DNA from 3 places in the Shewanella sp. HL-SH4 genome. Region 1 is predicted to be linked to each of the others. Evidence: predicted binding sites of a transcription regulator. Region 1 holds the regulator's gene; each other region holds the start of a gene.

Region 1 (2,281 bases):
TACAAATCGTGTGTCTTGGCCGACATTTCGTTGATCTTTTAATACTATTTTAGGTATTTGATCCATTGATTGATAATCAGTTAAGGTCAGCATGTTGCGGCCTTCACTGCCTAATAACTTAGGCGCTTGGTATAAAACCAGTTCATCGACCAGATTATGCTCAATAAAACTGCCAGAAAGTGTCGCACCCGCCTCAACCATCACTGAGTTACAACTTTCGCCCAAATATTTCAACAAGATATTAAGACACACACGCCCTGCACTATTTGCTTTTACCTGCAGCAAACTAACATGGTTAGGAAAAAGTGCTTGTACAGCATCAGAGTAGCCACAGGTTGAAACTAATAGAATCGGTGTTTCAATACTGAAAAGCATAAAATCTGCGGTTAATCGGGCTTGGGAATCTAACACGACTCTTAATGGCTGCTGTAGAGATGTGGGTGAAAGCGAACTTTTCAAGCTGCCAAGTTCTTCATAACGCACATTTAAGCTAGGATCATCTGCAATAATAGTTTCAACGCCCGTGATTAACGCGCAATGGCGGGCACGCATTCGTTGCACATCTTGTCTTGCTGCGGGACCGGTAATCCATTTAGAAACACCATTAGACAAGGCAGTTTTGCCATCTAAACTGGCGGCAACTTTTACCGTAACCCAAGGCAAACCGGTTTTCATCCGCTTCATAAACCCTAGGTTTAACGTCAAAGCTTCAGCGGCTAATAAACCAACCTCAACTTGAATACCTGCATCTTGCAACATGGCAATACCGTTATCGGCTACTTGAGGGTTAGCGTCTTTCACTGCAATAACGACTCTAGCAACCTGGGCATTAATTAACCCTAAGGCGCAGGGCGGAGTACGTCCATAATGACTACAAGGCTCTAAAGTCACATAGGCTGTAGCGCCAACGGTAGAATGTCCTTGTTTAGCGGCATCAGCCAATGCATTGACCTCAGCATGTCCTTGACCCGCAACTTGATGATAACCTTCACCAATAATAATTGAGTCTTGGACAAGTACGCAGCCAACAGATGGATTGGGGCGCGTAGTATAAAGACCTTTTCGCGCCAGCTGGATCGCACGACCCATCATTTGGGTATCAAATACACTAAAGCTAGTCATAAAAAGTTACTCAAGTCCTAGGGGAAGTTTATTTTTGCAATTTAGCAATCGCTTCGCCAAATTGTGACACATCTTCAAAAGCACGATAAACAGAGGCAAATCGAATATAGGCGACTTTATCTAGGCTCATTAATTGATCCATCATTAAATTACCTATCATCTCAGAATCAATTTCACGCTCACCTGTCGCGCGTAATGTGGACTTAATTTTAGTAATTGCTTGTTCGATTTCATCCATAGATACTGGACGTTTTTCCACCGCACGTAACATACCACCGCGAAGTTTTTCTTCATCAAAAGGTTGGCGGCTGCCATCGCGTTTTATCACCCTAGGCATGACTAGCTCTGCACCTTCAAAGGTTGTAAAACGTTCATGGCATTCAGTGCATTCACGGCGACGGCGAACTTGGTGGCCATCTGCCACTAAACGTGAATCGATAACTTTAGTATCAGTCGCGCTACAAAATGGACAATGCATTGAACCTCCGAAAATAAAATGGCCACTAAAATTAGTGGCCATTAAAGTTTATCCTATTTACTCATCAAGGTTAAGCTAACCTTTAGGGATAGCATTAGTGATGAAAGGATATTCCGTGCAGCAGGAATTATCCGTAAACAGGGAACTTAGCGCATAAGGCCAACACTTGACCTTTTACGCTATCAATCACAGCTTGGTTTTGTGCGTCATCTAAAATGTCACAAATCCAACCCGTTAATTGCTTCGCTTCAGCTTCTTTAAAGCCACGGCGAGTAATAGCAGGGGTACCAATACGAACACCTGAAGTGACAAATGGTGAACGTGGATCATCAGGTACTGAGTTTTTATTAACCGTGATATTGGCACTACCTAACGCTGCATCAGCTTCTTTACCGGTTAAATCGCGACCGATTAAATCAACAAGCATTAAGTGGTTTTCAGTACCGCCAGACACAATTTTGTATCCGCGCGCTAAAAATACTTCAACCATTGCTTTAGCGTTTTTAACAACTTGTTGTTGGTAAACTTTGAACTCAGGCTCTAGTGCTTCTTTAAACGCAACCGCTTTACCTGCAATAACATGCATTAATGGGCCGCCTTGGCCACCAGGAAACACTGCAGAGTTTAATTTTTTGTATAAGTCTTCATCATTAGCTGCAGAAATAATGATACCGCCACGTG
Region 2 (2,281 bases), 880 kb from region 1:
GCTCCATGCAGTCTTGAAAAAGTGAAGCACGCTGCTACTCATGGTAGTTTGGCGCTGGTTAAGGCTGCACTGCCTAATATTAGCGATGATGAGCAAAAACAGATTCAACAAGCATTATTGCATCATTACCAGCTCATTAATGGTGACAAAAGCATTCTATTTGATAACCTTGCAGAGTTATTGAATCATTTTGATGATAACGGTACTCCCTATGGAATTGTGACTAACAAGCATGCTCGCTTTGCCCGTCCTTTGGTTGACAAACTCGGCTTGATGTCGCGAATTAAAACTCTTATCAGTGGTGACAGTACTTTGCACCCTAAACCTCATCGCGCACCTATGCTACTTGCCGCGCAGCAGATGAACATCAGTCCTGAATCGATTATTTATATAGGAGATGCTGAACGTGACCTTATCGCGGCTCAAAATGCCAATATGATTGGCGGAATAGCGCATTGGGGTTATTTATCGCCCCAAGACAAACCTGACACTTGGCCTGGACAACTCCATTTTAAAACCACACAGTGTTTATATGACTATTTTGTATTGAACCGTCAACTTACTTAATATTATTGATATAAACGGTGTTGTTAAACGGCTTTTAAGCTAACTCAAACAATCAATCAAAGATCAATCTAAAAATCAGCTAATAGAATCGATCGCTGATATTTTTAGCGATCAAATTCTTTTAAAATTACGGACAATTATTCTACAGCCCACAGAAAAGCTATATAAATTTGGGGTGTAGGGTTAGCTTTTACTAACTGTTGCGATTATCCTCAACTTATCCACAAGATGTTCTAGAAATTGTGGCTTGCAAAAACCCTCCAACCTCACTATCTTGTATGTTAGATTTTAAAAAACACCATATCTTGTGTGTCAAATGCAATCACAGACACTAATGAGTTGTTTAAAATAACTCATTTAATTAAGCTGAACGGGTGACTTAGCGTGCTAAAATGTCTCAATCCGTCGTATTTAATGCTTCAGCATGATTGTTTTTACATAAAAACGTAAACGTGGTTAGACACGATCGCTTTTGGTATTAAGCGCTCAATCACAATAACAGATATAATCAAGGCCTCTCTGCAATGAATAGCAATATGACTGTCACTAAACGCTGTGGCGAACGTGAAAATATCGATTTAGACAAAATCCATCGCGTTATTACTTGGGCAACCAAGGGATTAAAAAACGTATCTGTATCCGAAGTTGAACTCAGATCGCATCTACAATTTTTTGATGGTATTCCAACAGAAGCGATTCATGAAACGATCATCAAAGCCGCGGCAGATCTTATTTCCCCTGAATCACCCGATTATCAGTTTGTGGCAGCACGCTTAGCAGTATTCCATTTACGTAAAAAAGCATTTGGTCAGTTCGAACCGCCTAAATTATATGACCATGTCACCAGACTGGTTGAAATGGGCAAATATGATATGCATATTTTGGCTGATTACAGCCGCGAAGAGTTAGACATCTTAGATACTTATGTTGACCATTGGCGCGACATGAACTTCTCTTATGCCGCCGTTAAGCAACTAGAGGGTAAGTATCTAGTTCAAAACCGTGTCACCCACGAAGTATATGAAAGTGCTCAGTTCCTTTATATATTAGTTGCTGCGTGTTTATTTTCAAAGTACCCCAAAGACACTCGTTTACAGTTCGTAAAAGATTTTTATGATGCGACATCAAGCTTCAAGATCTCTTTACCGACACCGATTATGGCAGGTGTGCGCACACCGACACGTCAATTCAGCTCATGTGTATTGATTGAGTGTGACGATAGCTTAGATTCTATTAATGCCACCGCCTCATCAATTGTGAAATATGTCAGTCAACGTGCTGGTATTGGTATTAATGCTGGTCGTATTCGTGCTTTAGGTAGCCCTATTCGTGGAGGTGAAGCCTTTCACACCGGTTGCTTACCCTTTTATAAGTATTTTCAAACTGCGGTTAAGTCATGTTCACAGGGCGGCGTTCGTGGTGGCGCGGCTACACTGTTTTATCCAATATGGCATTTAGAAGTTGAATCTTTACTTGTACTGAAAAATAACCGTGGTGTTGATGATAACCGTGTTCGCCATTTAGATTATGGTGTCCAGTTAAACAAGTTGATGTACCAACGTTTAATTAAAGGCGAAGATATCAGTTTATTCAGTCCATCTGATGTACCGGGTTTATATGATGCATTTTTTGAGGATCAAGTTGAATTTGAACGTTTATATGTTCAGTATGAGCAAGATCCAGCTGTGCGTAAAAAGCAAATTAAAGCGGTTGA
Region 3 (2,281 bases), 1.4 Mb from region 1:
AACGGATTTGTATTCTGGCCAGGAGATTTGGTTTAAAGAAGGATTATTGCGCAATGCTGTCAGGGCATCATGTTCTATGCCTGGCTTTTTACCGCCAGTACAACAAAATGGCCGTTGGTTAGTTGATGGTGCCGTAGTTAATCCCGTACCAGTTTCATTATGTCGTTCGCTTGGGGTCGATATTGTCATCGCTGTTGATTTGAATGGTTATTTACGTAAACAAATGCAAGTGTTGCCCCAGCAAGTCAGTAGCTCTGAGCCTGTGTCTGATGAACACCTTGATGCAGATGCTGAACCGCAAGATTCAGGCTTTATGGATTTATTGGGTAAGGGCAAAGACTATATCAGTAGCTTAAGTGACAAACTGTCGCTTGGCACTAAGTCGCACCCTGGCATGTTAGCGGTAATGTCACAATCGATGGATATTTTAGAACAGCGTCATAAGCGATCTCGATTAATGGGCGACCCACCAGATATTTGTATTATTCCCAATGTATCTGATATTGGCACCATGGAGTTTCATCGTGCAGATGAAGCGATTGCCGCGGGTAAAAAAGCAGTTGAAGATATCGCGCATTTAATTAAAGCGTCGCTTAAAAACTAATTTGAAAATATTGTTCCTAAACTAGCTTGATATCTATGATCAAGCGCTAACAAGCTTATTTTTGGTGCTTATAACATAAATTTACTTTGCTTTTCTTTACCGTGAAAAATGATGATCTAGATCAACACGGATAGTGACGATTTAACGCTTAATACACTACATATAGTGTTTTGTGTTTTTCGTATGCCGATATATTGATTTGGCGACGCTAAAGGAGAAGCTGGTTATGTTGGTTGTTATTAAGCGCGACGGATGCCGAACTGCATTTGATTCAAGTCGAATAAAAGATGCCGTTATTGCAGCAATGAAGTCTGCCGGACAATCAGATCATGACTATGCCAACACTTTGGCATTGACAGTTGAACAAGAGTTTCAGCAACAAACAGAAGTGGATATTCATCAACTACAAGATGCAGTTGAAAACAGGTTAATGTCAGGTCCTTTTAAGTCGGTTGCACGTCATTATATTGAATACCGACATGATCGCGATGTGAGCCGCGAGACCAAAAGTAAGTTAAATTGTCAAATTCGCGGTTTAGTAGAGCAAAGTGACAGCAGTCTGTTAAATGAAAATGCCAACAAAGACGCCAAGGTTATACCCACTCAACGCGATTTATTAGCCGGTATTGTGGCTAAACATTATGCCAAAACGCACTTGTTACCCAAAGATGTGGTGGCCGCCCACGAACGGGGGGAGCTGCACTATCATGACTTAGATTATGCGCCTTTTTTTCCTATGTTCAATTGCATGCTAATAGATTTAGCCGGCATGTTAACCCACGGATTTAAAATGGGTAACGCCGAAATTGAAACCCCAAAATCTATTTCGACTGCAACGGCAGTAACGGCGCAAATAATTGCCCAGGTGGCGAGTCACATTTATGGTGGCACCACTATTAATCGTATTGATGAAGTGTTGGCAATCTTTGTTCAAAAAAGCTATCAAAAGCATCTTGCGACGGGCATTAAGTGGCAAATTGCCGACGTTGAAGCCTTTGCAAAAGCGCAAACAGAAAAAGAATGCCACGATGCATTTCAATCACTTGAATATGAAGTGAATACCTTGCATACCGCCAATGGCCAAACGCCCTTTGTCACCTTTGGCTTTGGTTTGGGTACAAGTTGGGAGTCTCGCTTAATTCAGCAGTCAATATTAACTGTGCGCAAGGCGGGATTAGGTAAAAATCGTAAAACAGCGGTTTTTCCTAAACTGGTTTTTGCAATAAAAGATGGCGTTAATCATAAAGCGGCAGATATAAATTACGACATCAAACGCCAGGCGCTAGAGTGTGCAAGTCTACGCATGTATCCCGATATTTTGAATTATGAACAAGTGGTTAAGGCCACTGGTTCATTCAAAACACCTATGGGATGTCGCTCATTTTTAGGCACGTTCGAGCAAGATGGTCAGTTGGTACATGAAGGCCGCAACAACCTCGGTGTGGTGAGCTTAAATCTGCCACGTATTGCGATAGAATCTAAGGGCGATGAGGCCAAGTTCTATGCTTTATTAGATAAACGCCTAGTGGTAGCAAAAAAAGCTTTAGACACTCGTATTGCTCGGTTAGTGGGTGTTAAAGCCCGTGTTGCACCAATTTTATATATGGAGGGCGCCTGTGGTGTTCGCCTAAAAGCAGATGATGACATCAGTGAAATATTTAAACATGGTCGAGCGTC

What was found. Region 1 encodes NrdR, which represses ribonucleotide reductase genes. Its sites were predicted from a motif close to AAACACNANATNTNGTGTTT; they were not measured.
Region 2: the regulator NrdR is predicted to act here: its motif matches at 861-880, upstream of nrdA (class 1a ribonucleoside-diphosphate reductase subunit alpha).
Region 3: the regulator NrdR is predicted to act here: its motif matches at 756-775, upstream of nrdD (anaerobic ribonucleoside-triphosphate reductase).

What each region holds. Positions count from the first base shown of each region.
Region 1 is NZ_CP195037.1:960,223-962,503, forward strand. It holds gene ribD (bifunctional diaminohydroxyphosphoribosylaminopyrimidine deaminase/5-amino-6-(5-phosphoribosylamino)uracil reductase RibD) at 1-1,122, opposite strand, end outside; gene nrdR (transcriptional regulator NrdR) at 1,151-1,600, opposite strand; gene glyA (serine hydroxymethyltransferase) at 1,728-2,281, opposite strand, start outside.
Region 2 is NZ_CP195037.1:78,149-80,429, forward strand. It holds gene ACRWQL_RS01340 (HAD family hydrolase) at 1-567, shown strand, start outside; gene nrdA (class 1a ribonucleoside-diphosphate reductase subunit alpha) at 1,092-2,281, shown strand, end outside.
Region 3 is NZ_CP195037.1:3,879,891-3,882,171, forward strand. It holds gene rssA (patatin-like phospholipase RssA) at 1-604, shown strand, start outside; gene nrdD (anaerobic ribonucleoside-triphosphate reductase) at 831-2,281, shown strand, end outside.